2 regions of the Ferrimonas pelagia genome follow, and region 2 is predicted to be linked to the other one. Evidence: riboswitches for the same ligand, from Rfam matches in the RefSeq annotation. Region 2 holds a riboswitch; the other holds the start of a gene.
The links. Region 2 has a riboswitch for thiamine pyrophosphate ahead of thiC (phosphomethylpyrimidine synthase ThiC). Riboswitches for the same ligand answer to the same signal wherever they lie in the genome.

Region 1: linked by a shared signal. The riboswitch ahead of ABEA08_RS05735 (TonB-dependent receptor) and the one ahead of thiC (phosphomethylpyrimidine synthase ThiC) in region 2 are both predicted to bind thiamine pyrophosphate.

What each region holds. Positions count from the first base shown of each region.
Region 1 covers NZ_BAABJZ010000014.1:12,208-27,107, reverse strand. The annotation lists gene ABEA08_RS05790 (hypothetical protein) at 1-328, shown strand, start outside; gene ABEA08_RS05785 (GGDEF domain-containing protein) at 348-1,403, opposite strand; gene ABEA08_RS05780 (DUF748 domain-containing protein) at 1,450-4,386, opposite strand; gene ABEA08_RS05775 (NAD(P)H nitroreductase) at 4,644-5,192, opposite strand; gene ABEA08_RS05770 (methylated-DNA--[protein]-cysteine S-methyltransferase) at 5,258-5,731, opposite strand; gene ABEA08_RS05765 (Ada metal-binding domain-containing protein) at 5,728-7,167, opposite strand; gene ABEA08_RS05760 (HvfX family Cu-binding RiPP maturation protein) at 7,228-7,812, opposite strand; gene ABEA08_RS05755 (DUF6279 family lipoprotein) at 7,889-8,725, opposite strand; gene ABEA08_RS05750 (phosphotransferase) at 8,763-9,572, opposite strand; gene pnuC (nicotinamide riboside transporter PnuC) at 9,565-10,203, opposite strand; gene ABEA08_RS05740 (YkoF family thiamine/hydroxymethylpyrimidine-binding protein) at 10,187-10,447, opposite strand; gene ABEA08_RS05735 (TonB-dependent receptor) at 10,460-12,604, opposite strand; TPP riboswitch at 12,662-12,771, opposite strand; gene ABEA08_RS05730 (hypothetical protein) at 12,873-13,031, opposite strand; gene ABEA08_RS05725 (YcfL family putative periplasmic lipoprotein) at 13,266-13,652, opposite strand; gene ABEA08_RS05720 (PaaI family thioesterase) at 13,673-14,104, opposite strand; gene ABEA08_RS05715 (PaaI family thioesterase) at 14,105-14,599, opposite strand; gene hinT (purine nucleoside phosphoramidase) at 14,682-14,900, opposite strand, start outside.
Region 2 covers NZ_BAABJZ010000101.1:86,260-101,159, forward strand. The annotation lists gene ABEA08_RS18595 (sodium:solute symporter family protein) at 1-1,129, opposite strand, end outside; gene ABEA08_RS18600 (hypothetical protein) at 1,821-2,894, shown strand; gene ABEA08_RS18605 (c-type cytochrome) at 3,235-4,713, shown strand; gene ABEA08_RS18610 (cytochrome c oxidase subunit I) at 4,710-6,491, shown strand; gene ABEA08_RS18615 (cytochrome c oxidase subunit 3) at 6,488-7,165, shown strand; gene ABEA08_RS18620 (heme-copper oxidase subunit III family protein) at 7,198-7,893, shown strand; gene ABEA08_RS18625 (cytochrome C oxidase subunit IV family protein) at 7,905-8,225, shown strand; gene ABEA08_RS18630 (hypothetical protein) at 8,697-9,251, opposite strand; gene ABEA08_RS18635 (pyrimidine 5'-nucleotidase) at 9,378-10,031, opposite strand; gene ABEA08_RS18640 (prolipoprotein diacylglyceryl transferase) at 10,251-10,976, shown strand; TPP riboswitch at 11,052-11,172, shown strand; gene thiC (phosphomethylpyrimidine synthase ThiC) at 11,279-13,279, shown strand; gene thiE (thiamine phosphate synthase) at 13,276-14,900, shown strand, end outside.

The sequences.
Region 1 (14,900 bases), on a different contig from region 2:
AGAAGCAAAACAGCGCAAAGCATTGTTGAAAGCCTGCAACAAATCGCTGAAAAAGGCGCTCAGCGCGGAAATCGTGTCCCCTTCCCTGTCGCTCGATCCGGCGCAACGTAAGGAGATGGCGGAGCAATGGGTGCAACAGGTGATGCAAACCTTAAACAGCCCAGTGGTTTCGTTTTACCCGGAAACTCCCTACCCACTCGACAAGCCGCTGAAGAAAAAAGCATGCAAAAGCTGTCCAGCATTGAGTGGCGGTCTGTGTCGTTGCGCAGTCAAACAAAGTCGCAAACTGACGCCCGGTACTGAGCCATTACAGTTGGTCAATCTCTAGAGGCCCGGCGGCAAAGCGCTTAGGCGCCAACGTCATCCAAGATACGATCCCGCTCGCCAACCACTTGATCACGCCCCTGTTGCTTGGCCTGATACATCGCCTTATCCGCCCTTATCAACAAGCCCTCGGCATCATCGGACGCCTGCATGCAGGCAACCCCAAGCGAGACGGTAATATGCCCGATCGGCTGTTGCCCTTGCTGCGTCGCCAGATTTTGTTGAGCGATCTGCAGCCGGATCTGCTCCGCAAGTACCAACGCCTTGCCATAATCCCATTGGGGTAAAACCAGCACAAACTCCTCGCCGCCGTAACGGGCAATAAACGGCTCTTGTCCGCTCACCCGCCGTAATGTCATTGCCACGAAACGCAGTACCTGATCGCCCACAGCGTGGCCATAGGTATCGTTGAAGCGTTTGAAATGATCCACATCCAATAGGATCAAGCAGCAATCCTCCCGCGTCTGCGTATACGCCAGTAAACGCGCATTAAGCTCATGCTCCAGGGCCCGGCGGTTGTACAACGAGGTTAACGGATCGAGTAGCGCCTGCTCACGCACCTGAGCGAGCTCTTGTCGCAACCCGCTCGCATCTTGGCTCAACTGCGTCAGACTGCTCTCCATTTGTTGGTTGTTGTTAAGCACTTCGGTGACGCCCGCCGTCAATCGACGGATCATCTGACTCAGTTGCTCCGGCGAGGACGGCTGAGCCAACTCGGCATCCAATTCGCCCAACACCTCGGAAAACGCGCGGGTTCCAGCGCTACTGGCGCGGATCTGCTCCACCAGACTGGCGATCAGCTTCTGGGTTTCATTGTGAACGTTTTCAAAACGCTGACTGGGATCGCGCTGAATATACGTGGTGTACAGGGTGTCATTGACCCGACTGTCGAACGCTTGTTGCTGCCGTAAACGCTGCTCGATCTCATGCTTGAGCGCGAGATCGTAGCCCATCACATAGTGATACCAAACGGCGTAGTTCTCCGGCGTCACCGGGATCTTCAGTGACGACATCTGCGGGATCGCCTGCCGAAAGATCTGCAGCGACCGCGCCAACGCATGGGCCGTTTTCCCTAACATCACACCCCCTTCCTCTTTAACCCAGATCCTGAGCCACTCAGACCAACTACATCGCACCGAGATCCAGCAGGGCCTTGCTGCCACTTTCCTCAAGCGCCACCCGGCTCTCGCGAATAAAGATCCGCTCCGGCGACATGGATAGCTCCTCGGTCAACACCCGTTTGACCGCATCTGCACGCTGCACTGCCAGCGCCGACAACACCTCGTCCGCCACTTCAACCTGTGATAACAGTGAAGCAAACAGCGCTCGGTATCCCGCCTCAGGCGCCTCGGCCAGCTTCAACTGAGCCGCGGCACTGTCTGGACCGTAAGCGCCGTCGTATGCCTGCATCAAACGCTGCGCCTGCTGCGCCGAAAGGTCTGCTGGCGTTACCTCTTCCGGCCAATCAAGTTGGCCTCGTAACTGCGATGTCGCTAAGACCCGGCTGTCTTGCTCTCGATCAACCGAGCCTTGCACTGACAAAGAAAGGTTAGGCCGCTGCGCCATCGCCTGAGTCAACCGCTCCAGTTGTGCCCATTGGCTCGGACGTAGCTTGGCTTCACCAGCAGCAAACATCACCTCATTGCTGGGGGGATCGCCGCCAAGCAGATTGCCCAGCAAGGTGAAGGGTGAGGTCACTATCTTGGTGATGACATTGCCCAAGGCCTTAAGCACCAACGGCCCAATGGCAAATTCCGGATCCTCCAGATCGCCGCTAACCTCCAAGCCCAGGTCGATCACCCCGTTGCTATCCTGCATCAAGGCCACGGCCAGCGCGACCGGCAGACTGGTGGCTTTTTCCGACTCGCTGCGCTTACCCAACTTAAGTTGATCCAGCACCACCTTATTGCTGCCCTGCAACTGGCTGCCGTCCAACTTATAGTTCAACGCCAGATCCAGTTGGCCCTGATCAATATAATATCCGGCATAGGTGCCGGAATACGCGTTCAACGAGGTCAATTCAACGTTGTCGAAACTCAACGCCAGATCCAGGTACTGCGTGGCCGCCAATGGCTGTAACTCGCCCCGCAAGGCCACCGGGGCATAGCGGTCAACCTGGCCGGTAATGGCCACTTGTGCGCGCGCCGAGGGCTCTGAGCTCAACCCGGTAATGGTCCCTTCCAGCTGCTCGATCCCCGAAGCAAATTTCGGGATTAAGGTGTTATCAGCGAAAAAGGCCGCCCCCTCCTTGAGCTCGATCCGATCCACCCGGATCGCCATCGGCATCGCCGTCTCAGCAGCCGTCTCAGCAGCCGTCTCAGCAGCCGTCTCAACGACCGTCGTCATCGTCTCGGGGCCGCTGTCCGTGTCTGTCCCCTCATCGGCTGACTCATCGCTCGACGCCGCTGTAAACGCCGTCAGATTGGTGCTCCCATCCTCATTGATGATCACCCGGGCAAAGGGCTGCTCCAGCGTGATCTGGCCAATGGATAGCGCCTGAGGTTGGCTGGTTACATTCAGCTGCTCGATGGCCATCGACTGCCAGGTCAGCAGATCCCGCCCTTCCGGTTGATCCTGCGTGGTCAACTCGGTGATCTGCACATCCCCCTGATAATCCAGAGCCAATGGTTCGAGCGTCGCCACGCTCAGCGCACCATGGGTGGCAAATACGCCCTCAACCAGAGCAATATCCACCTGCTCCTGCCAATAGGGGATCGTATCGGTCAAAGCAAAACCGTCCAGGGCGAGATCCAACGTCAGTTGCATCGGCTCTGGTACGACTTCACCATCGATCGACAATCGACCCGTCTCATTGATCACCGTATCCAGATCAACCAGTATGCGCTGACTGAGATCGGTCGAGATCGGGCCCGCCGCCAACAAATCTATCCTCATCTGCCAAGGCGTCGGCTGTGCCGTGGTCAGATCTTGCAGGGCCAGCTCAAACTGTTGCAATTGGATCTGGCCCAGCGCCAGTTGCCAAGCCTGTGCCGGATCCACCTGCTCGGTCTCAACCGGCGTGTCATTCGGCGCTGCGGACACAGGTAAAAAGATCGTTTGCCAATCTACCCCGTCGGCGTGACGCTGTACCTGAGCCTGACCCTGTGACAACTGCAGCAACTCGAGTTGGACTTGGCGGCGCGCCACATCCACCGACAGATCGGGGATCAAGGCTTGCCCCAGTGTCACAACCGGCTGCTGCTGATAACTGATGGCCAACTCACGCAGCGCCACACGCCCTTGCTTCACCCAGATCGCTGGCGGCCCATTGTCCTGCTGTTTAACCGACAGCATGGCGTCCAGATCCAGCCGACTGCTGTCCAGATCAAAACCAAACTGCGCGGCGAACAACGGCCAATAGTGGGTGAGATCGGCGTCCTCCAATCGGACATCGACCGCGACGTCAAGAGGACTCAAGGTCGCAGCCACCTCCAGCGCCAATTGCCCGCCGCCGGGGCCCGTCAGCATCAATGCCAACCGATTGCCCTCGCCGGCGAGGCGAAGATCACGTGCATTCAGGCTTAGCCGCTCAAACGCCAGTGCCTCCTGTTGCGCCGGTTGATAACGCACCTGCCCCTGAACCACGGACAATGCCTGCAACACGATCTCAGGCAGCGAAGCGTCGCCATCATCCACAGGCTCAGTCGAGGCCGTACGGTCAAGCGGCGCTAACAGGCGGGACACGTTGGTGTCCTCGCCACCAAACTCACGATAATGAAACTCAGGTTGAGTCAGCGTCAACTCACGGATCCGCCCCTGCAGGGAGAACAGCGACAACCAGGGATCGAGATCGAGCACCAAGCCCTCAAAACCGGCAACACGCTCCCCTGTCGCGTCGTCCAACGCGACCTTTTCCAACGTTAAGCGCCAGTGCAGCGGGTGAAATCGGACAGAGCCGAGCTGCAGTTGCCCAGCCAAGTTCTGCGAGACCCATTTAGGCGCTTGGTGCTCGATCAGCTTGGGTAACCCCACCCCAGCCAACAGCAAATACAGGCCAAAAGCCAACAGTGCATAGCTCGCTCCGCGGACACTCCCGCGTTGCCAAAGATCTTTCCACTTCACTGCCCGTCTCCCAACTTATGGCCACTTTTTCAGTGTAACGCCAACAGGTTGGATCCGTGAAAACAAACGGTAAAAAAAGTGTTACCCCAAAAGGAATTCAAAAACAGTGCGTGCTTCGCGTGATCATTTAATCGGGGGGAGCAACACCCTAAAACCGCCCAACGACCTCCCACGATCGCGGCAACCGTTTTCTCTTGGTGATAACCGCAACCGTTCGCCCCAAAGCTCCGTTTCTGAGCATCCGCCCCTTTGCCGGGCTATAGCATCCGAACGAAGCTGCTGGACTCATGCCGTCGCACCGGCTGTATCGCTTTGACCGGCGTGCCCAGATACAGAAAACCGACGATCTCATCATCACCGATCACGCCGAGTGCCTCACGGACATAGGGGTGGCGAGCATAGCTGCCGGTGCGCCAGATCCCACCCAGTCCCAACGCCTGAGCCATCTGCTGCATCTGCATCAGCGCACAGCCTGCGGCCAAATGTTGTTCGATACTGGGCACCTTCGGGTGGGGCGTGACTTTGGCGATCACAGTGATCACCATCGGGGCACGAGTGGGCAGGAGTTTGGCACGGGCCAACGCTTCGCCTTCCGCACCATCGGCGGCCGCGGCGGCATAATAGATCTCCCCTAAACGCTCAAGCCCACTCTCTTTGGCTATCACAAAGTCAAACGGCTTCAGTCCCGCGTGATCCGGGGCGGTTAACCCCGCCTGAATGATCTGTTCCAATTGCGCCGGATCAGGGCCGGGCGCGGTAAGTCGTGGGTTAGAGTGGCGCTCTAGCAACAGCGTGATCGCATCCATACGTGGCGATATCCTTTATCAGATTGATGATCCTAACGCCATATTGTGTCAGCCAAGGGGACAATTCAATCGTGCGCGTGCTCCAGCGCCAGCAAGGTCTGTTTCAGCTCCAAGCCGCCGGCATACCCCGTCAAGCTGCCATTGGCCCCGATCACCCGATGGCAGGGGATCACCACAGGCAACGGATTGCGTCCATTGGCGGCCCCTAAGGCACGCACCGCTTTAGGTCGGCCTATCGCCCGGGCGATCTCGCCATAACTGGCGGTTTTACCATAGGGAATGCCCTGCAGTGCCTGCCAGACTTCACATTGAAATGCGGTCCCCTGCGGCGCAAGCTTCAAGTCAAACTCACACCGCTGGCCGGCAAAGTACTCCGCCAGTTGCCGCTTGGCATCCTTGAACCCATCGGGGCAGTGCTGCCAATCCGGTTTTGCTGCCATCGGCAGTGCCCCGGCCTGCAACACGATGTGGCGCAGGCCCAGTTCGTCCCCGGCGATCAGGATCAAACCGATCGGGCTGTTGAACTCGCAATAATTCATGGTTTTCTCTGCTCTTGTTCTGTCATTGTTGATTGCCATAGCAAACTTGCAGCATAGCCACGCCACGGTGCCCATGGCTGCGCCCTTTGCGTCAGCGCCTTCGCATCCTGCGCCAGCCCCAACTGCCGTGCCGCCTTCAGCAGCACCATGTCATTCGCGGGAAAGCTGTCCGGATCGGCGCCGCTGCGCAGACACCAATAGGCAACGGTCCAAGGACCAATGCCTTTCACCTGTGCCAATTTTTGCGCGGTGGCCTGTGGATCCGGCCAGCCGTCCAGCGGCGTCTCCATCGCCATCTGCGCAGCCGCATGGAGCGTACGGACCCGCGCGCCGGGCATGCCGATCGCGGTGAGATCCATCCTTGCCAACGCCTCTGGCGTGGGCAGACCAAATCCGCCCATCGCTTCATGGCGCGTGACCAATCGTCCCAAAATCGTGATCGCACCGGCGACCGAGATCTGCTGGCCGACAATGGCGCGAAGCAAGGTCTCCCAACCATCCCAATAGGACGGCAGGCGCAGCCCGGGCCATTGCGCCGAGATAGCGCGCAGTATCGGCTCCTGATCCAGCGTCTGATGGATCTGCGTCAGATCCGCATCGAGATCCCACATCCGCCGAACCCGCTGTTGCAGCTCGGCATACCTCCCGGGCTCGATACCTTCCAGGGTCAGCAGCAGCGCATCCCCCTCGCCTTGCTGCACGGTAAAGGCTTGTTCCGGCCCGAGCCGGCGCCGGTAGATCCCATCCCGAACCTCCTCAAGGCCGTTGATCGCCCGATGGGCAAAAAACGGCAGCAGGGCCGAAAAATCCAACGGCGGACGATAACACAGACGCAACTGTATTGTGGCGGCAGGCATAGCGGCTCCCTGATCTTTACGAAAACGGCTCGGTGATAGCCGATAGGCCGCTGCAAACGCGTCGTTGAAACGGCGGATGCTGGAAAAACCCGCGGCATAGGCGATGTCGGTGATCGGCAATCGGGTGTCTGTGAGCAGCTGCTTGGCTTGCAGCAATCTGTGGGTCGACAGAGCCTGTAACGGTGAGACGCCAAGATGCTGCTGAAACAGTCGGCGCAGCTGGCGTTCACTTAAAAAACAGGCGTCCGCCAGCGCGACAACACCGGTGATCTGCTGGCTGCACAGCAGCGCCATCGCCCGCTGCAACTTGGGCTGATGCACCCGCCAATCGTGTGCTGGCGGCGCCAACTCCGGCCGGCACCGCAAACAGGGCCGCAGGCCCTGCAGCTCAGCCTGAGCGGCGCAGGAAAAATAACTGACGTTCTTCTCTAGCGGCGCTTTAACGCGGCAGATAGGCCGGCAATAGATCCCGGTGCTGCGGACACCGACCAGGAAGCGGCCATCAAAACGACTGTCCCGAGCCAACCGGGCGGCACGGCATTGCTCTGCAGATAAGGTGAGGGGGATGTGTGATCTCATGCCGCCAGCATAACGCCGGCGGCAACAAGCCACTAGCCAATTTCGGCCATCTTTGTTGGCTCAATTACGGCTGAGAAAGTGATCTAGACTGGTGTACTTGCCGCCACCGAGGAAGTAGAGCGCCAGCAGCATGACAAAGTAGGTGGCACCAAACTCGATGCCATTATTCAAAATGACGAAGTTGCCCGAGCTGGTCAGCCAGTCGATGTTGCCGTTCTCCGCTAATATGGCTCGGCCACGCTCCAGCTTTTCTGCCGAGTCCAGCACCTGTTGATTGGCCAACCAGGAGCCGCTGTCCGCGATCGCCAGCCAACCATTTTCCCAATGCACCGCAAAGATCGCCACCAACATGGTCACCATCAGCGGAATGCTGACGAGGCGGGTCAGTAGGCCCAAGACCAACAAGCCACCGCCGATCAGCTCAGTGCCGGCGGCCAATCCCGCCATCAGTCCCGGCAACGGCAGGCCCAGTCCCCACTCGGGGTTGCCAAACCAGGCCACGGTGTCGGAGAAATGCGACAGTTTATTCCAGCCCGCCTGCATAAACACCGGCGCCAAATAGAGTCGAATAGCGAGCGGCGCTATGCCTTCCAGCGTTTGAGTCGAGGAGAAAACGCGTTGCCAAAGCGCAATGATTGCCTGCATGTGATTGATCCCTTGTGGTCAGTTCCTAGCTAAGACCGGAACACTGCAGCGGCCATTTCGTCTTGGTTAAAAATAGCTAAGGTTGCGCCAAGTAGATAAAGTCGGCGCGCAATTTCCCCAACTCTTTGTTCAAGCGACGCTGCTGCTTCGAACTCATGCTTTGGTGGATCGCAGCGAAGCCCTGCGACAGTTGCCGCCGATTCTGCTCGATGAGCGTCAGGTATTGCGCCGACTTGAGTTGATCCGGCTCCACCATCAACAGCCGCAATTCTCGCTCAAGCGCCGCGCCATCGCTGCGTTGATACAGCGCCAGGGAAAAGCGTTCAAACCAGACATCACGATAACTGAGCCAGAGCGCTAACGTGCTGTGGCGATTGTGATTGTAGTCGTGGATGATCGCCTTTTGCTGCTTGCTCAAGCGCCCTATCTTTTTGCGGATGGACTGCTCCATCGACTTGTTGGACTTGGCGATCCGCTGCTCCAGCGTCAGCTCGGCATACTCTTCACGCAGCTCGGCTTCGTCTTTGGCCATGTTAGCCAGTGCTTCGTCGATCTGCGCATCGGAAAAGGATTGGATAAAGGGGATAAGCGCGGGGATCAAGTGTTCAAACAGCCGATCCCAATGGCCATTGCTGCGGTCAAAGTGGCCCTGAATTTGGGCGGCTTGTAATGGTTCGGCGACGTCGCTCTGTAAGGCTTCGATGTGCTGGACATACCGGGGCAGCTCATTCGCTTTATGCCAGGCCAGCGCCTGCTCGATCATCTCATCGAGTTGGCGCTCCTGCGCCCGACTCAGGCTGACGTAGTCGTCCAGCTCCCAAGGGATCAACCAGTCCAGCCAGTTATACACAAATCGTGTCGAACAGGCCGACAGTATGAACACCCCCAGCAGAACCCCTATCCAACGTCTCACGCTTCTCTCCCGATGCAGTCAACATCCACGGCCAAAACTAGCCCATCAGCGTTGCCATCGCCTGAGGGATCCAGCTTTGCGTATCGATACCCTGTAGGCCCATCTGCGCCGCCCAACAAACGGTCATCAACGCCTGCAGTTTCTGCGCAGCCTGCCAGGCAGCCCGCTCGGTGGGATCTGGCGACAGGCCGTTCGCCCGCAGATAGTCTCGCCACAAAACGGGACGTTCTGCGATCGGCAGAGCCTCTTGCGCCACCGCTAAGTCCATCAATGGATGGCCACAGCCAGCATATTCGAAGTCCACCGCCCGCCATTGGCCTTGATGGTGCAGAATATTGCCCGGATGCAGATCGTGATGACAGAATCCCCAAGGCAAGGCACTCGCCTGCAGTGCCTCCTCCCATACCGGTATGAGTGCGGTAAACGCATGAAGTTCCGGATCGGACACGCCCTTAAGATACGTGCGGATCCGTCCGCCGTAATCAAACCGTGGGCTTAGCATCGGCAACCGGTGCAGCGCCAAGATCAGAGCAAGCAGCGGCTCGACGCTGAGCGAGGTTGGCGACTCACCGCCATACTCGCTCAGGCAGAATCGATGATCCTCGCTCCAATACAACAGCTTAGGCGCCAGTCCCGCTTTGGATCCCGCCAGCCAAGCCTGGTGCTCACGTGCACGCTCAACCGCAAAGTCGTTCGCCTGGGTATGCAGCCGCAGCACCAGCGTCATTGCGTCGTGCTCCACTCGGTACAGGCGGTTGCTGCTGGCACCGGCGATGGCTGTAAACCGCCAGGGCCGCTCAGAGAATCCAGCCTGACACAGCAGCGCCGTTAACTGCTTATCACGCAAGCGACGGCGCGCCCATCATGCGTTGCTGCTGGTGCAGCTTTTGCCACTTGAGGTAACCGACGACCGCCATGCCGATGTACAGCACGTACAGACCCGAACTGAGTGCAAAGCCCTTTTGCAGATACAGATAGATGGAAGCGCTGTTGATGACGATCCAGTACAGCCAATTCTCCACCACTTTGTTCACCACCATGTAGGTCGTGACGATGGCAAAGCAGGTCGTTTGCGCGTCCAGATAAGCCAGATCGGCTTGAGTGTAGGTATCCATCACGAAGCCCAATGCCAGCGCGACCGAGGCCGTCGAGGCGATGATCCACAGGTGGCGCTGCCGCGACCAACGGATCAGGGGGACACCCTCGCCCTCGCCACCGCCAAAGCGCCACTGCCAAAAGCCGTAACCGGCCATCGCCAGGTAGAACAAGTTCAGCGCCGACTCCATCAACAGCGAAACATGCCAAAACAGCGCGGTGAAGATGATCGTGCTGATCGCCGCCGCGACCCAACACCACAGGCTTTGTCGCATCGCCAGCCAGAGGTAAGCGACGGCCAATGCCACCGCCACCGCTTCCCAGCCGGTTAACGCGTGGGCATCGGCCCACACGTTGCCAATAAACTCACTCAGTGTGGTCAAGGTTGACCCCACCCGGAATGAATTTGCAGACAAATACCCCTTTGCCCCACTGGCTGTGTGCGGCCTTCATCTCGACCGCCAGCAGCGCCATCACCTCGTCGTAGTCGCCGCCCAACTGGGTGCTCATGCCGTTGGTCAGGCGTTTAATGTTCGGGTAGCTGTCCAAACGGTCAATGAACCATTTGATCATCTCTAAATAGTTGTCCTGCAAAGGGTACAGGCTGATCTCAACCGATAACTGCATAGCTTATAGTCCTTACATAAAGTGGTAGTTGAAGGTGATCCCCACTTGCCGGGGATCGCCATAGCGTACGTATTGTTTCGCTGCCCAGTCTTGATCCGGCTCGTTGCCAAAGAAGAAGCCGCGAGTGCCGTATTTCTCATCGGTCAGGTTACGCCCCCACAGATACAGCGCCCAACTCTGCGCTTCATAGCCCAGCTTGGCGTTGAGCAGAGTGTAGGCCTCGGATCGGCTGTCATTGCTGTCGGAATAGTAGAACGCATCCTTGCCATTGAGATTCAGATTGGCAAACCAGCCCTGCGCATTGCGGTAAGTCCCGCCAAGGGCGTATTGGAAGTTGGGCGCGTGGGCCAATTCACGACCGGACAGATCCGTCTCGCTACCGTCCGCTTCGGTAACGCTGTACGCCTTATAACGGGCTTTAAGCAGACCCAGACTGGAATACAGCTCCAGTTGGCGATTCAGTTGCCAATTGAGCGCCCACTCTAAGCCGTAGCTGTCGCTGCTACCGGCGTTATTGGTGTACAAAAAGAAGCGCTGCGGGTTGTCCGGATCCTGCAAGGAGGCTTCCACCTGCTGATCCTGACGGTCCATAAAGAACACGGACAGATCCGAGCGCACAGCCCCATCAAACCATCGGCTCTTCAGGCCGAGTTCATAGTTGTACAGGGTTTCTGCGGAAAATTCGCTGTGCGGCTTAAGCACGTCCGGCAGGCCCATATTAAAACCACCCGCCTTATAACCCCGAGCGATCCGTACGTAGGCATTGTGCGCGTCGCTGAGCGCATAGCCGGCGGACAGGTGCCCACCCCACATGTTTTCTGTGGGCTCAAACGCCTCGCCACTGTCATCGCGATAATCGGCCACCCGGCGTTCAATGCGGGCGCCCGCCGACAGGCTCCAGCGCCCCAGCTCAGTGTCCAGCTGGCCAAAGAGCGCCATGTTCTTCGAGCGATAGTCGCTGATCAGAAACTGATCATCAAAGCCGTTGTAGTAGCTTTTCAGATCGTTGTGCTCTTCCAGTTGATTAAAATAAACGCCCACTAACCAGTCGGTGGAATCCGCCCAGAGGCGCCCGGCCTCGCCGGAAGAGAGCCGCACTTCCTGAGAAACGGTGTCGCGCTTAGCGGCTTTGTCCCAATAGTAATCATACTGACAAGGGGCCTGACCGATCTCATTCCAATCGTCGTCATACTCAGTGCACTCCAGCCCACCCCAGTAGTCGGCATTCGACCAATCGCCGTCGTAGGCATGTTGGGCATGGGTGTTGCTCCAACTGGTGATGGATTGCAGATCCACCGCATCACTGATGGCCCAACTTAGATCCAGCGCCAAGCCATTGGTACGCTGACTGTCCACGCCCGGCTCATCGGTATCGGTTTCAAAGCCGTTATTGTCCAACGTCCAAACATCGTAGCCGTTGTCGAGATCCGCATGCAGGAAGGTCAGATCCGCGCTAAAGTCGTCGACCGGCTGCCAGCGCAACTTGGCCCGCAGCGTCAATTCGTCCCGTTTATTGGTGTCATCCCGGCCCAAGTAGCTGTTGTGGCGAAAGCCATCCTGCTGGTGACTTTGCAATGCAATCCGATACAGCAAGGTGGCGTCCTGATCCGCCGCGCCCGACACATAGCCCGAGTAAGTCTGCTGGTTGTCTTCAGCAAACGTCAGCTCGGTGCCCGCTTCAAACTGCTCGGTCGGATCCTGACTTTTTACATAGATCAAACCGGCCAGCGCATTGGCGCCATATTGCGTCCCCTGAGGACCGCGCAACACTTCCACCTGCTGCACGTCATACAGGCTGGCGGCCATGCCGATCCCGGACAGATCAATATTATCCACGATAAAGCCGACTGAACTGTTCGGCGCGCCTCGATACTCCTCCTGCTCACCCACGCCACGAATTTGGAAGTAGCGGGGACGGGAGCTGCCGCCGGACCAGTTAAGGTTGGCGATGCGGCCCAAGGCTTGCTCGAAGTGCTCACTGCCTTCGTCCTGCAACTCAGTGGCGGTCAACACAGTCGCAGAAGCGGGTAGGCGTTCCAGGCTGGACTGGCGCAGGTCGGCCGTCACAGTAATGGTTTCTATCGGATTGTCGCCTAGCTCATTCGCGAAGGCAGGCAAGGTGGCCATAATGGCCAAGGAGATCACTGTACGTCGCATGCTTTTATCTTTCTCGGTCTGGTAGCAAGGTACGATCGGACAGTTGGGGGGCGATAAAGGGGGCAAACACACCATTCCTACGCCGGCACTATCCGGATCAGGTTCGACGGGTTTCCCTAAGGATCTCAGTAAGTCACCAATGATGACCAACACCCCGTGGCGGGCGCAGTATAGCGAGAATAGTGTGACAAAGCACAAAAAACGGGGCCATTCTTTCGAATGGCCCCGTTCTGGAATTCTGCTTGGTCAATTTAGCGGCAATTGTGGATTACTTTTCCCAAAGGCGAGGAGCATTCTCCAACTGCACATATTCATGGCCGATGAACACCCACAAGGCCACACCGGCAGTCATCATCATGGATACAACGGTCGCCATCATCGGGGTAGAAAACAGCGCAGGGGAGATCTCAAGTACCAGCTCAGTCATCAATTCAGCTCCAAATCGGATTGCGGCTGCCCGAGCCAACAATTCGTCCATGAGGGCTGTAAAATCAAACCCTCTCGCTCTCTGATCAGATCAGAGCAGAGCGAAAACGACTGGGTTTGCATTCACTGGCGGGCAATTGTACGCATTCTTGCTAAAAAGAAAGCGGCCAGGATCACAATCCCAGCCGCCTTACTTCCATTACCGCCTATCATTAAACCTTTGTTCAGCCAGCCCTTACTCCTTGGTTGCGCGCCGGACGTAGATCTCAAAATCGGTTGCATATGGGCTGTTCGAGGTGGCCGTCACGGGACGGCGTTCACCACCGTGCAGATTCAGCGGTCGCCAGCTAGTGCTGTCGGCCTCCACCACCATTCCATCGCTGTCGAAGAAGGTAAACTTGTATTGCAGGTAACGATCCGTGCTGACCCGTGAGATCAACACGGCAGAGCCTTGCAAAAAGTCGCCCACTCGGCGCTTTTGCACCTGCTCAATGCTGACTTCCCGCGCAACACTGCTCGAGTCTATCCGCAGATTGGGCTGGTCTGAGCGGGCTGCCACACCCGCGGTAATGGAGCTGCACCCACTGAGCAATAGCAGGCTAACTAAAACAAATATCCTCATAACCTTTCCCTTCTTGGTCCCTACTCAATTAAAAAATGGGCCCGCGCCGTTGCGATCGGTTGCTTTCGATTGGTTTGCCAACTGCTGATACTGACATTGGCAACACGGCGCCCTTGACGGGTGATCTTACATTCACAATAGGCCTCCCGCGCATATCCTGCCCGCAAATAATCGATAGAAAAATCGACTATTTTCGGGACTTGCGTGGTGTGCATCATCACCATGAGCTGAACGATCGCCGCCATCTCCATAAAGCCGGCGATCACCCCACCGTGCAGCGCCGGCAGCATCGGGTTACCCATGTTTTCGGCCTTCGGTGGCAAACGAAAAACCAACTCATCACCAAAACGCTCGCAGTCCATACCAATAAACTGGGCGTAGGGAACCAGCTCCAACAGCGCCGCATAATCATGATTGCCCGCAGCGTCATTGAGCTGTTGCTTAAAATCCATCTAACCTCCCTCCAATGCACGGCGAAAGTCATCGGTCATCAGATCAGAGCCGATCCGCATAAACGAACCGACCGCCTGTGCGATGGGCTCATCCATCGAATGTTGATAAGCGATCGCACGTGTAAACGCCACCGCCGACGTCAACTTATAGCACTCAGCAAACCCATAGACCGGCAGGCCCGGCTCCGCCGGTTTCATGTAATCCACCCGCAGATCCAGTGTGGGGCTAAGCTCTATCTCACCGCTGTGCTGCCGAATGGCACAGAGCACCGCCGCACCAGAGCCGGTATCCATTAAGGTGGTGATCACCCCACCGTGGATCACCCCGCTGTCGGGATAACCCACGATCCGCGAATGGTACGGCAACTCCAATAAGACGTGGTGCTCGCTGGCCTCCAACGTCTTGATCCCAAGCACTCGGCACTGCGCCAACAAATCAACAAATCGTTGGGCAAATCCTGTCAGTGGAAAAAATCCCCGGTTATCCGGCTTCATTCTGGCTTCCCTTTCCCTTACTCGCTCACCGCTCTGACCTCACGGCAGCGGTGATCTTACCGCTCCACCGCAGATCGCATTCTCACACCGACAGCATCGGCCCCAGCGGCTTACCACCCAACAAATGCATGTGGATGTGGAAGACCTCCTGACCCCCATGTTGGTTGCAGTTCATGATGAGACGGTAGCCATCCTCATCGATACCCGCTTGCTTGGCCAACTTCGCGGCTACGGTGATCATACGACCCAGCGCCGGCTCGTCCGACTCGGTGACATCATTGACCGTTGCCACCAAGTGATT
Region 2 (14,900 bases):
TAAAGGCGGCGAGGAGCCCGGCAAGGAGTAGGCCTAACAGGCCGACGGGGACAAACTCCAGCATGGCGCTGGGCAGGACATTCTCAAAGTCGAGCTTGCCGCCGTTGATCAGATCCAGTCGGTCATAGTGAACCACGGCGAGCACCGCAAAACCGGCGATCATAAAATACCGAATGGGCATGAGTGCCACCGACACAAAGCCGCTCATCAGTGCCCCCTCTTTGGGGCTCTTGGTGGCGAGGATCTTCTGCATGTCATAGTTCGGTGCCGGCCCGGCCGCACTGACCAGGACGCCCTTAAACAGCATCATCATGACGAAGATCCCGAACAATGAATAGCCGTCGCTGTTGACCTTGGCCACGGCTTCGGGGATATGGCTGGCCCAGTCAATGGCCAACTCCCAGCTAATGCTGGGATCGGTCCACCCCGCTGGGACGGCGGCATGCAGGGTTTCCTGTGGCACCGACACCATGGCGATGATCCCGATGGTCAAAGCCGCAACGGTCATGATGGCGAACTGTAAAATGTCGGTCCAGACGATGCTGTACATGCCGCCGAGGATCACATAAAAGGTGGCTATGGACGTAAAGAAGATCCCATAAAAGTGCGGGACATACTGAGGCGCCACGGTAAAGGGAAGGTAGGGGCTGATGGACTCGAACGGAATGAAGATCTCCATGAATTTGCCGACGCCGATAAAGCCGTAGGCGAGAAAGCCTAAGACGGAGATCAGCGCAAAAACCACCACCACCAGATGGGACATCTGCGCTCCGCGCTCAAAGCCAAAACGGGTTCCGATCCACTCGGCACCGGTTAACACATTGGAGCGGCGTAACCAGAGTGACAGAAACACCATCAAAAAGACCTGGTTGAATACCGGCCAGAGCCAAGGGATCCAGATACTTTTCAGTCCGTAGAGGAAACACAGTGCCACCAGCCACATGGTGCCGGAGATATCGAACATGCCCGACGCATTGGATAGCCCCAGCATGTACCACGGCAATTGCTTGCCACCTTGAAAGTAACTCTTGAGGTTCTTGCTGGCCCGTTTCTTCATGGCCAGCCCGATCCCGATGGTGGTTAACAAATAGAGCAGCACGATGGCGCTATCGATCCAGGTCAGATGCATCATGTCTCCTTGTCGATATGTGTTTTGATGGGGCTGTTGCTTCAAGCAACCGGCCAATTGTCGAAGTTGGTGTAGAGCGCGCGATCGGAGTCAGCACAGGGTTGTGGCTGCCGTATTGATAAAATGATGGGTTAGCGTTGGCGGCGATGCATTGGGGGGCGGCTAGTCCGCGTTGGAGAGCCGTGGCTATGCGCTGTGCACCTACTAGGGCGAGGGTACGAATGACGCCATAGGACAAGTGGTGCGCCGAGGTTTGCCACCAGTCGCATGGCATCGTGTTGCATTGACGCAGGGTTAGCAGTCGACTTGACCGGCGCGGAGGTGGGCAATTGCCAACTTGGCCACCGCTGCTTGCGACAGCAATGATCGTGAGGCGGGGCGGGCACTCATTTTGTGGTTCCACGTTGCACTCCTTGCATTGTGGTCGCCAAGATCCGAGCTGTGCTATAGACAGCGGGATCGTTGCTGCAGTGATTGTTTTCTATCTATAGCGTCATTGGTTTTCACCAAAAATGACGTCACATCGTTCTAGTATGGCCGCTTGGGATCGAGGATGAGAAGATCAGGACTGTTTTTTCTTTAGCCAGTCAGTTATGTGGGTCGTTACCCTCTTCCGGCTTTTACGATATTCTGCTCGAATAACGATAATTTATAGAGGTCACCCGTGTTGTTGTTGAACACAGTCTTTTGTATGAAAGGGCGCGACAATCGCGTTCGACACGCCGCCGTTCATGCCGCGCTATTGTTGGCACTGATGGTGCTGGCGGGTTTGTTTTATGGGTTGGCTATCAGTGCTGCGGTCGTCAGCATTGCGGCTTGCGTCGCGACTGTGATCAGCTTTGCAACCAGCCGTCGCCGGTTGCGCGATGCCGGACGCCCACTGTCATGGGCGGCGGCGGTTGGCTCGGGCTGGCTGTTGTTTGCCCTTGTCCATGGGGTTTGGGCTGGCGCGGGATGGAGTTGGTGGCTGTTACTGCTGCCCATCGGCGGTGCAGTGGTACTCGCGGTGTTGCCTGAGCATCAAGGACGCGCGACGCTGATGCGAACCTGGGGGTATGCGGGCCCGCAGACCGATTCGCTCCAGACGACGGCGAACATGATGGCACAACCTCGGGTCGAGCCATCCATCGATGGCGAGACGACGGCGCAGCCGATCCCGAGCGAGGTCCCACACGCGCCACACGATTGGGATGCACCGGTCGCGTCCACTTGGTCTTGGTCATTGCCGCAGATGGATCTTCACGCACTGTGGCAGCGGCTGCGGCCCTATTGGCGTCATCTGGCAGCGGGCGCGGCGGGTTTGGTGATGGTATTTGTCGCGATCGTCGGGTTACGACAACCGGCGCAGCCGCTGCCGAGCGATGTTGAGGTTGCACAGACGACGGTATCCGAGCCGAGTTTTGACCATCAGGTTGATATGCCAGACAGCTATCAACTGCAGTTGCTGAATGATGGCGTGATCGTACGTTGGCCGGGCAGCGCCAACGCCCAAGGGGAGATCTGGTCGTTGTTGACGGCGCAGGGAGATCGCAGTTGTCAGGTTGCCCGCTTTAATAATGGGACGGAGTATCGTCCGGTGAAGGTCGAAGTGTGGGGCGATGACGTTTATTACGCCTATCTGTCACCCCTAGATACCGCAGCCTTTATCTATGATGTGGCGATGCGTGGCAACTTCAAGTTGTGCGGCTACGACTTCAGTTTGCGTGGCAGTATGGACACCTTGCGGGCAGATCCCGCCTTCGCGCTCTACACCCGTCAGCGCTAACAACGGCAGCCCCATCAGCGCTGTACTGTCCACGCGACGCTCAGGTCCTGAGCGCCCATTCAGAACACCCCACAGCTAGATGGCTGTGACACAATTCGAAGCGATGATCGGATGATGTCGTCGTTTGATGAAGCTCCGTGGCTCTCTGAGTCACGGAGCTTTTTTATGGGCCCTGCGGCAACGCCTAATCGGGATAAATCCGGTCATTTGTTTGGCAGTTTTGCCCCGGTTCTCTATGTTTGTCTATTCATCGTCAATCCATGGCTTTGCCTGCGGTAACGGCAGGATGACCCTGAGGGACGGGCCCCGAGCGGACCCAAATTTGGGAGTATAACGGCCTATGACCATCGCCATCGTGCTGGTGCTGATCCTGCTTCTGTCCATCGCCTTTCATTTCTCCGGGCCCTGGGTATTGCCAGAGCTCGCCTCCAATTGGTCGGATATTGATCTCACCATCGGGATCACCTTAGTGGTGACCGGACTGGTGTTTATCGCGGTGATCCTGTTTACCGCCTATGCGGTATTTCGCTTTCGCTACCGGGCGGATCGCACCGCGGACTATGAGCCTGAAAACAAAAAGCTGGAGTTGTGGTTAACCGGGTTAACCACAGTGGGGATCGTGGCGATGTTGGCGCCGGGCCTGGCGGTCTACTCTGACATCGTGACCGTGCCTGACGACGCTATGGAGATCGAGGTGTTGGCCAAGCAGTGGAGCTGGGCGTTTCGCTATGCTGGCGAAGACGGTGAGCTTGGCCGTTCTGACATCAATCTGATCAACCAAACTAATCCCTTTGGGCTCGATCCCAAGGATCCCGCCGCGCAGGATGATCGCCTGGTCAACGCCAATGAGTTTCGGCTGCCGTTGGATCAACCGGTCAATGTCAATTTGCGCTCGATTGACGTGCTGCACGACTTCTACATTCCCCAGATCCGCAACAAGATGGATGCGGTGCCTGGGATCGTCTCCTCGCTTTGGTTTACACCGACCAAGATCGGCCGGTTTGAGATCCTCTGTGCCGAGTATTGTGGTGTCGGCCATTACAACATGCGGGGTGCATTGTACGTCGCCAACACCGAGGCGTTTACGGATTGGCTAGAGCAGCAGCCGACCTTTGCGGCGTCGCAAGCGGCGTCGAATGACAGCGCGCTCAGTCCAGCGGCACAGCGCGGCGAGATCCTATCGGTTGAGCAGGGCTGTCTGGCCTGCCACGGCTTTGACACCAGTCCACTGGGACCAAGCTGGCTGGGCTTATATGGGCGCACTGAAGAGATGGACGATGGCAGTGAGGTGCTGGTTGATGACGTGTATCTTGCGGTCGCCATTCGCGAGCCGGCAGCTCAGATAGTGGACGGTTATGGCAACGTGATGCCCCCCTATGAGCTGAGTGATGAGCAGATCAGCGAGATCATCGCCTACATCAAAGAAGCGGGGGGGATCAGCCCGGCATTGAGCTCCCAGTGGGATGAGCCTGAGCCGCCTCCTCAGGCTGAGCTTGAGCCAGCCCCAACGCCATCCCCCGGTCCAGCGGCGCCGTTAGATGGGGCGACGTTGGCTTCGGCCAAAGGGTGTCGGGCCTGCCACAGCACGGCGCAGCAAACGATGATAGGTCCCGCTTGGGGCGGACTTGCTGGCAGCACGCGTACCTTGGAGGGTGGTGGATCGGTGATCGCCAATCGTCACTATCTGCGCCGCGCCATCGTCGCCCCGGCTGAACAAGTGGTTGCTGGGTATCCGCCGGTGATGCCGGCTGTGCCATTGACGGATGAGGAGATCGAGGCCTTGGTGCAATATCTGATCGATCTGGGAGAGCAGCCATGAGCAGTCTGGATATCGAAGCAAACCGGAACAACGAGCCCGGCGATCGCAGCGAAACCGAACCGCATCAAGATCATCCGCCGCTGGGCTTCTGGCAAACCTATGTGTTCAGCCAAGATCATAAGACCATCGCGGTACAGTACACGCTAACGGCCATCGCGGTTGGCTTAGTCGCCTTGGTCCTATCGGGCGTGATGCGGTTGCAGTTAGGGTTTCCCGATAGCTTTGATCTGATCGATCCCAGCGAGTACTACCAAGCGGTGACCATGCACGGCATGATCATGGTGGTCTATCTGCTCACCGCGCTGTTTCTCGGTGGGTTCGGCAATTATCTGATCCCCCTGATGGTTGGGGCGCGGGATATGGTATTCCCGTTTCTTAACATGCTCAGCTACTGGTTCTACTTTCTCGCGGTGGTGGTGTTAATGGCGAGTTTCTTCGTCACCGGTGGCCCATCGGGGGCGGGCTGGACACTGTATCCGCCTCAGTCGATTTTGCCAGGGACACCTGGGGTGGATGGCGGCATCGTGCTGATGTTGGTCTCGCTGGCGATCTTCATCGTGGCGGCCACCATGGGTGGCCTGAACTACGTCACCACTGTGCTACAGGCGCGCACGCGCGGCATGACCTTGATGCGGATGCCCTTGTCGATCTGGGGGATCTTCACCGCAACGGTACTTGCATTACTGGCGTTCCCGGCGTTGTTTGTCTCAGCGGTGATGATGCTGTTCGATAAGTTGCTGGGCACCAGTTTCTTTATGCCGGAGATCATCTCTCTGGGTCAAAATCTGGACTACGGCGGGGGCAGTCCGGTGTTGTTCCAGCACCTGTTCTGGTTCTTTGGCCATCCCGAGGTGTATATCGTCGCGTTGCCCGCCTTTGGGATCGTGTCCGATCTCATCAGTATCCACGCCCGCAAAAACATCTTTGGTTATCGTCAGATGGTCTGGGCCATTGTCGGCATTGGCGGCTTGAGCTTTGTGGTGTGGGCGCACCATATGTACGTCTCTGGCATGAATCCCTATTTTGGCTTTTTCTTTGCCGCGTCGACCTTGATCATCGCCGTGCCGACCGCCATCAAGGTGTACAACTGGGTGTTGACGCTGTGGCGGGGCAACATTCGCTTGAACGTACCCATGCTGTTTTCATTGGCGTTTATCCTCACCTTTGTTTTCGGTGGCATGACGGGCTTGTTCTTAGGCAATGTGGTAGTGGATCTGCCGCTGTCCGACACCTACTTTGTGGTGGCGCACTTCCATATGGTGATGGGGGTGGCGCCTATCTTGGTGATCTTCGGCGCGATCTATCACTGGTATCCTAAGATCACCGGCCGGATGCTCAATGACATCATCGGCAAGCTGCACTTCTGGATCACCTTCCTTGGTACCTGGTCGATCTTCTTCACCATGCACTATCTGGGCGTGCTGGGCGTGCCACGGCGCTACTACGCCTACGACAATTACGACTTTATCCCACCGGAAGCGGTGACCCTCAACGCCTTTATCACGGTGTTGGCCTTGATCGTCGGGATCGCCCAACTGCTGTTCCTGTTTAACTTGGGCTGGAGCTATTTCCGTGGCAAGGCCTCAGGGCCGAACCCGTGGCAAGCCACCAGCCTGGAGTGGTCAACCCCCCAGACGCCGCCAGGGCATGGCAACTGGGGCCCGACTCTACCTGTGGTGCACCGCTGGGCGTACGACTACAGCGTGCCGGGGGCAGAGCAGGACTTTGTGATGCAAACCAGCGACTGGCAGGCACCCACGCAGGAGGACTCGGCATGAAGGCGGTACAGACCCTGGCGCAAAAGCCGTGGCAAGCGGGCGTGGTCGATGCGCCGCCCTCGGCATTCAATCGGTTTGATGCAATGCGCACCGGCCTGAAGTTTATGATCGCGGTGATCACCTCCATGTTCATGCTCTTTATGGTGGCAATGGTGATGCGGAGCCAGTTGGGCGACTGGCAACCGCTGACTGAGCAGCCCTGGCAGCCGCTGTTTGAGACCAGCAGGATCTGGCAAAACACTTGGTGGTTGTTGGCCAGCAGCCTGTTGATGCAAGGGGCGTATTGGAGCTGCACGCGCGGCGCGCTGTTAGCCCGAGGCCTGTTGCTGGCGGGCGCATTCACTGCGGTGGCGTTTCTGTTTGGTCAATATCAACTTTGGCAAGATTTTGTCGTGCGCGGGCTGGGCGTTCAAAGCTCAGTGGCGGTGAGTTTTTTCTATCTGCTAACCGGTCTGCACGCGCTGCATCTGTTGGTGGGGTTGTTGTTTTGGCCCCGCAGTGCGCGGGCGCTGTGGCACGGCCAACCTCAGGTGGCGCGTCAGCATCTCTCGCTGCTGTTGATGTACTGGCACTTCCTGATGCTGCTTTGGCTGGTGTTGTTTGCGCTGTTAACCAGCACGCCGGCGACCTATAAGGCGTTGGCGGCGTTGTGCGGTGTCGATGTGACCCCCTAAACGCATGATGGAGTCACCTAAGGAGACTCATTATGAGTGACATGAGTGACATGAGTGACATGAGTGACAAAGGCCCGGACAACGCCGGATGGTCCGGCGTGGTCGAAGATTGGTCGCATGATCGGGAGATCTTTAAGGTGTCCTGGGGCAAGGCGATGATGTGGATCTTCCTGCTCAGCGACACCTTCGTGTTTGGTACCTTCTTGGTGGGCTACATGACGGTGCGGATCTCCGCGGTCGAGGCATGGCCACTAACCTCGGAGGTGTTTGCTTTGACGGTGGCCGGCCATCACATACCGCTGCTGCTGATCGCCATCATGACCTTCATCCTGATCACCTCCAGCGGCACCATGGCGCTGGCGGTCAATTACGGCTACCGGCGTAACCGCAAAGTGGCCGCAAGGTTGATGCTGGTGACCGCCATCTTAGGCGCCAGCTTTGTCGGCATGCAGGCGATCGAGTGGACCAAGTTAATCGAGGAAGGGGTGCGCCCCTGGGCCAACCCGATGGGGGCCTCACAGTTTGGCTCGGCGTTTTTTATGATCACCGGCTTTCACGGCCTACACGTGACGATCGGCGTTTTGATGCTGCTGATCTACGCCCGTAAGGTGGCGCGGGGTGACTATGAAAAGCGGGGGGATTACGGCATCGTCGAGATCGTCGGTCTGTACTGGCACTTTGTCGATCTGGTCTGGGTGTTTATCTTCGCGTTCTTTTACCTTTGGTAAGGAGGGTTGTTATGGCACAGGCACAACAACACCCGCTTGGGATCTACTTTAAGATCTGGACGCTGCTGTTTGTCCTGAGCGCCATGTCCTATATGGTGGATTACATGCAGGTGCAAGGCGCGCTGCGCTGGAGCCTGATCCTGATCTTTATGGTGCTCAAAGCGGGATTGATCCTCGCGGTGTTCATGCACATGATGTGGGAGCGGTTGGCGCTGATCTACGCGATCGTATTGCCGCCACTGGTGATATTGGTGCTGGTGATGATGATGGCCCTGGAAGGGGAATACACCTTTTTAAACCGGTTGGCGCATTTTGTCAGCGGGGCGAGCTGAAGCGACGGCACGCGAATGAAGCTCCCAGCATGGGGGCTTTTTTAGGCTGTGTCTGAGTTAACTGTTGGTCTATTTTTTGTTTTTTATCTCAACCTGCCGTATCGACCTCACCCACTAAGTCGCGTTGGCGACGGCAAGCCATCTTTGTGAAGGCATGGGGGGCGAGCCCCTCTGCACTCCCCTTACCGCTGCGTTTCGCTGTCCCCTCGCTTATGGTGCGCTTCAACAGACACGCTGTAAGTCGCCATTTTTCAACGACAAAAGCGGCCAGCCGCTTTCAAAAAGGGCTCCGTCCAGCTCCCGGTCTGCCTCCACGCACCAACGCTCGGCGCTGCACTAGGCGGCCTAAATGCCGTGTTAACCTCGAACTTCACCGTAGAGCTTCAACAATTACTTAAGACACAGCCCTTTTTTATTATCGGGATGGTGAGGGCAGCACGATGAGTTGTGTTTTGGGGGGAGGCGAGGGTGTCAGTCAGAGCGGCGGCGCTTGACCCACCAGTGTTGAATGCGAACCGTGGTTGGCCAGGCGCCTTCGCTGGTTCCCTGTTCGCTGAGCATCGGGTGTTGCGCCATGATGCTCAGCAGGGCGGCCACTTGCTGAGGCTCGACGTCGATAAGCAGCAGGTGCTGACCGCGCTCGATGTCTTTGTGGAAGCGTCCAAGCGCGTGATGGGGCGACTGCAGGCCGATCAATCCGCCCTCCCAGGTGCAAAACCCCAACACCATCAGCGCCAACATGCCAAACGGCAGCCAACTGCCGATCGCTTCTGGCCAGCCCGCGTAGGCCACGCCGATCAACACCGCGATGGCAAGTAATAGTCCGAGGGCCAAGCCACGCCAGAGATAGTGGGGCAGATCGTACAACCAAAATTCGGACAGGGGCAGTAAGCGGAAGCGGGCAGCCAGACTGGGTTTCTGGCTGAGGACGTGGATCTGAGCCGGAGACAAGCCCGAGCGTTCGAGCTGGCGCTCGATCAGCTCCAGCTCCCAAAGGCTGTTGCTTAAGTAATAGTGCCGTACCATACGAATACCCCGTTCCGGTATTTGCAATGAGTGCACAAGCTCCAACTTCCGGTGTTAACCGACTAACCCACTCAGGAATAAATTCCATTGAGTATAACCCAATCAGGCCAAGTCGTAGGCGGGGCGCTACGCTTTGAGCTGGTTCAGTGAGCTGACAAAATCGGCCAGTTGTTCGGTGCGGTAGCACGCCTGGTGTTCGTCGAGATCGTCGCGATTGACCAGAACGGTGCGCATGCCCATTTGCTGTGCCGTGGTCAGGTTGGACGGCTGATCGTCGAACATCACGGCGTTACGGGACTCAAAACCGAAGTGATCGCAGATGGTTTGATAGGCGTGCGGGTGCGGCTTCATCTTGTAATCGGTCTGCTCAACGCTGAACACGCCATCAAAGCAGTGCGCCAGACCCAGGTGCTCGAGCAGGCGCTCGGCGTACGGCCGGGGCGAATTGGTAAAGACAAAGCGTTGCTTGCCGTTATCCAGCAGCGCTTGAGCCAGGGAAGGGGCCTGCGCGACGTGGGTCAGATCCACATTGTGGGCGTAGAAGGAGAGGGCATCGAGATCGATCTGCGGGTGATGCAACTGCATCCCACGCAGGGTGCCACCGTATTTCAGGTAGTATTTGGTGCACAGCGCATCGGCATCCTGTGGTGACAATTGCAGCGCATCGGAGATGTAATCTCGAAAACGCAGGATGATCTGCTCGATGATCTGGCTTTCAGGGCGATAGAGGGTGTTGTCGAGATCAAACAGGTAGATGTCGCGTTCTAGCAATGGGGTCACAGGTCAAACTCCGGTACGGCGGGCGGAGAAGGATATCAGTGCCCCCGCAGTGGCGCAAACCAGGTGCGACAACCGATGGACTTGGCTCACGCTCTGTCGCGTCTGCCTTGGCGCGCGCTATTGATAACGGCCTGATCCTGTTGATTATCTTTGTTGCGGAACTTTGCTTACGCCAATAAGGACAAAGCAAGGCATGCCAACAAAGGAATGGATGGCCAGATGCATAAGCGTGTTCAGCTGAGATCACTGTTCTTGGCGCTCCTAGGCCATATCGTGCTGCTCTGGGCCATCAGCCAATGGCGCACTGAGATCCCGCTGGCGCGTCCCGATGTTCCAGCGTTAGAGAGTTACCTTTATCTCCCACCGGCCGCGGGAGTAGAGCAGGCGAAAGCGCTACCGCTCACGTCTGACGCGGTTGAGCGGTTGGCGCCCGCGCCCGCTAACAATGAGGCAGATGAGGCGCCGGTTGTCCCCGATGAGCGTGGGGAGCGCATGGCGCGGCCAAGGCCACAGGAACCCCAGCGGATGAATGCGGAGCGCCCGGCAGCGGCTGAGTCGGCGCGGCCGGCTCAATCAACGGCGACCAGTCAACCGGCGCAAACGCAACGCGCGCGCGGTCCGATCCCCTCCCCACAGCAATTGGCACGCGGCTACCTCTCCGCTCAGCCCTTTGTTCGGCCAAAGCGCGGGCCGATCGACCGGGCTCCACTGACGAGCGCCGAGCGCGCCGCCTTGATCGATCCCCATGGCTCCAATCGCGCCATCGAATGGCAGCAGCGGCTCGCCAACGGCAACCGCTTGAGCCAAGTCAAAGGCAACTGTTCTGAAGTGGGCGACGATCCGTTGGACAAGGCGCAAAATGGCTATCAGGTTTGGGTGCCGTCGAGTGGCTGCGCGTTACGTCAGCGCCAGGCCGCTCTGCGCGACTATTGGCCCAAGCGCTGATGTTACGGCCGCGTCATTTTTGTTGCGTCGATAGCGGCGCTATTGTGATGGGACGGACTTGTTGTCTATACTGCCCGGGTCTTGTCGGAGTGCCTAAATGCCTGATTATCAGTGCTGCAGGCTGAGATCGCGAAAGCGGGATCCGTGGAACCTGAACCGGCTAATACCGGCGTAGGAAAACAAGCAACGCCCCCGAACTCAGTGTGAGATCGGACTCCATCCCCACTCGGGGGCGCAGAATTTGTTCGCCAACAGGCTCACGTCCGACAGGCAATTTCCCAATGGATTATCCGGAGATTGTTATGTCGAGCACCGAAACACCGCAGGCCATTGCCCCTGCACGTAAGCATGGCCGCGTAAACCCAAGAGAGGTGCGCGCCGAGGCCCAGCAATACCTGGACAACCTCAAAGGCCACCCCTTTCCCAATTCTGAAAAATTGTACCTGACTGGCTCTCGCGATGATCTTCGCGTCGGCATGCGGGAAATTCACCTGGCGCCCTCCGTGATAGGCGGCGATAAAGACAATCCCATCACCCGGGATAACGAGTCCATTCCCGTGTATGACACCGCCGGCCCCTACAGCGACGCGGCCAGCGAGCTGGATGTGCGCAAGGGCCTGCCGCCCCTGCGCCGTGACTGGGTGCTGGAGCGGGATGATACCGAGGAACTGCCGGGCGTCAGCTCCCACTTTACCCAGCAGCGTCTGGCCGATGGCGGCTTCGATCACCTGCGTTTCGACCACCTGCCCAAGCCCCGCCGGGCCAAGCCGGGTAACAACGTTTCCCAACTGCACTACGCCCGCGCCGGTATTGTTACCCCGGAGATGGAGTACGTCGCCATTCGGGAAAACCTGGGGCGGGATCGGGTGCGCAATGAGATCCTGAAAAAGGCCCATCCGGGGCAAAACTTCGGGGCCAACCTGCCCGAGGCCATCACGCCGGAATTTGTCCGCGACGAGATCGCCCGGGGCCGAGCCATTATTCCGGCCAATATCAACCACCCGGAAGCGGAGCCGATGATCATCGGCCGTAATTTCCTGGTGAAGGTCAACGCCAACATCGGCAACTCCTCCGTCAGCTCCTCCATCGAAGAGGAAGTGGAGAAGCTGGTGTGGTCCTGCCGCTGGGGCGCCGATACCGTGATGGATTTGTCCACCGGCCGGCATATCCACGAGACCCGCGAGTGGATCATCCGTAACTCGCCGGTGCCCATCGGTACCGTGCCCATCTACCAGGCGCTGGAGAAGGTCAACGGCGTCGCCGAAGATCTCACCTGGGAAGTGTTCCGCGACACCCTGATCGAGCAGGCCGAGCAGGGGGTGGATTACTTCACCATCCACGCCGGTGTGCTGCTGCGTTATGTGCCCATGACCGCCAACCGGGTGGTGGGCATGGTGTCCCGTGGTGGCTCCATCATGGCCAAGTGGTGCTTGTTCCACCACAAGGAAAACTTCCTCTATGAGCACTTCGAGGAGATCTGTCAGATCTGCGCCCAGTACGATGTCTCCCTGTCGCTGGGCGATGGCATGCGTCCCGGCGGCATTGTTGACGCCAACGATCGCGCCCAGTTCGCCGAGCTGGAGACCCTGGGTGAGTTGACCAAGGTGGCCTGGCAGTACGATGTGCAAACCATCATCGAAGGCCCGGGCCATGTGCCGATGCACCTGGTGAAGATCAACATGGAGAAGCAGCTTGCCGACTGCATGGAAGCGCCGTTTTATACCCTAGGGCCGCAGATCACCGATGTGGCACCGGGTTACGATCACTTCACTTCCGGCATTGGCGCGGCGATGATCGGCTGGTATGGCTGCGCCATGCTCTGTTATGTGACGCCCAAGGAGCACCTGGGCTTGCCGGACAAGCAAGACGTGAAAGAGGGCCTGATCGCCTATAAGATCGCCGCCCACGCCGCCGACGTGGCCAAGGGCCATCCGGGTGCGCAGATCCGCGATAACGCCCTCTCTCTGGCCCGCTTCGAATTCCGCTGGGACGATCAGTTCAACCTGTCGCTGGATCCGGAAACCGCCAAGGCCTATCACGACGCGACCCTGCCGCAAGAAAGCGCCAAGGTGGCCCACTTCTGCTCCATGTGTGGTCCTAAGTTCTGCTCGATGAAGATCACCCAGGAGGTACGCGATTATGCTGCGGCCAATCCTGAGTGTTTGATCGAGGTGGAGGACGTCACCGACGGCCCTGCCAGCGAGCGGGTGGCCGAAGCCGGCATGGCTGCCAAGGCCAAGGAGTTCCGTGACAGCGGCGCCCAGCTCTACGCCGAGGTGAGCAGCACGGAGGAGGGCGTATGAGCCAAGTAGCAACGGCAAAGCGGCCCATTGTCTGGACCATCGCCGGCTCCGACTCCGGCGGCGGCGCCGGCATTCAGGCTGACTTGCTCACGATCCAGGATCTGGGTGGTCACGGCTGCAGCGTGATCACCGCCTTGACCGCGCAAAGCTCGGTGGCGGTGGATCACGTCGAGCCCGTCTCGGATATCGGCTTTATTGCCCAGCTCGATACCCTGTGGGCCGATCTGAAACCCAGCGCGATCAAGATCGGCCTGCTGACCGGTCCGGCTCAGGCGACATTGCTGGCGGACTGGTTTGCCGCCGGCGCTGCACAAGGGCAAGGCGCGCTGCCGCCCATCGTGCTGGATCCCGTGCTCGTGGCCAGCTCCGGCGCCATGTTAAATACGGTGGAGGCGTCGGATCAATTTGACGCCCTGCTGCCTTATGTCGATCTGATCACCCCCAACGGCGATGAGCTGGCGGCACTGACCGGTGTGGTGATCGACTCGCCCGGGGCGGTGGTCCAGGCCTGTGAGCAGTTGTTAGCACGGGGTGCCCGCGCGGTGCTGGCCAAGGGCGGCCACCTGTTTGTCCAAGGCGAGCATCGCCACGGCGACAAGGACGCACCACGTTGTGTCGATCTGCTCTACAGCGCCGAGCGCAAGGCGCTGTTTGACGGCCCCCGCATTGCGACCCACAACACCCATGGTAGCGGTTGTACCCTGTCGTCGGCTTTGGCCACGGTGCTGGCTCAGGACTATGTGCTCGAAGATGCGCTGTGCGTGGTGCGGGCTTACCTGCATAACGGTCTGGTCGCGTCGCAGCAATACGGTGATGGGCCGGGCCCACTGGCCCGTACCGGCTGGCCGACGCAATTGGAAAGCTTTCCCCGCATTCCCTTGCCGGGCAGCGCTTTACGCCGGGCCTATGGGTTAGACGCTCCATTGCTGACCGATCGTGATGCCTACATACCTTCGGGGGGAACAGAGCAGAGCAACACCGCAATCCCATTCGCCGACTGCGATGTGGCGGCGTTGGGCGTTTATCCTGTTGTCGACAGTGTCGATTGGGTCGAGCAGCTGTTAACGCTGGGAGTGAAAACCCTGCAGCTGCGGATCAAGGACAAGTCGGCGGATGAGGTGGAGCAAGACATTGCCCGCGCCATCGCATTGGGTCATGCCTTCGAGGCGCGCCTCTTTATTAACGATTATTGGCAGTTGGCCATCAAGCACGGTGCCTACGGCGTGCATCTCGGGCAGGAGGACATGGCCGTGGCTGATCTGGCCGCCATCCAGCGCGCGGGCCTCAAGCTCGGTCTCTCCACACATGGCTATTATGAGATCCTGCGTGCCCACGCCCTGCAGCCCAGTTATATCGCCATGGGCCACATCTTCCCGACGCCGACTAAGGCCATGCCCTCGGCGCCCCAAGGCTTGGAACGACTCAGCAAGTATGTCGCCCTGGTCCAGCCCCACCGGCCGGCGGTGGCGATCGGCGGGATAGACATTCCCCGAGCGTTCGAGGTGGCCAAGAGTGGCGTCGGCAGCATCGCCGTGGTGCGGGCCGTGACCCAAGCGGACGATATCGGCGCCGCGCTGACGGCACTGCAGCAGGCCTTTGACTCGGCGCCAACCCTGCCGAC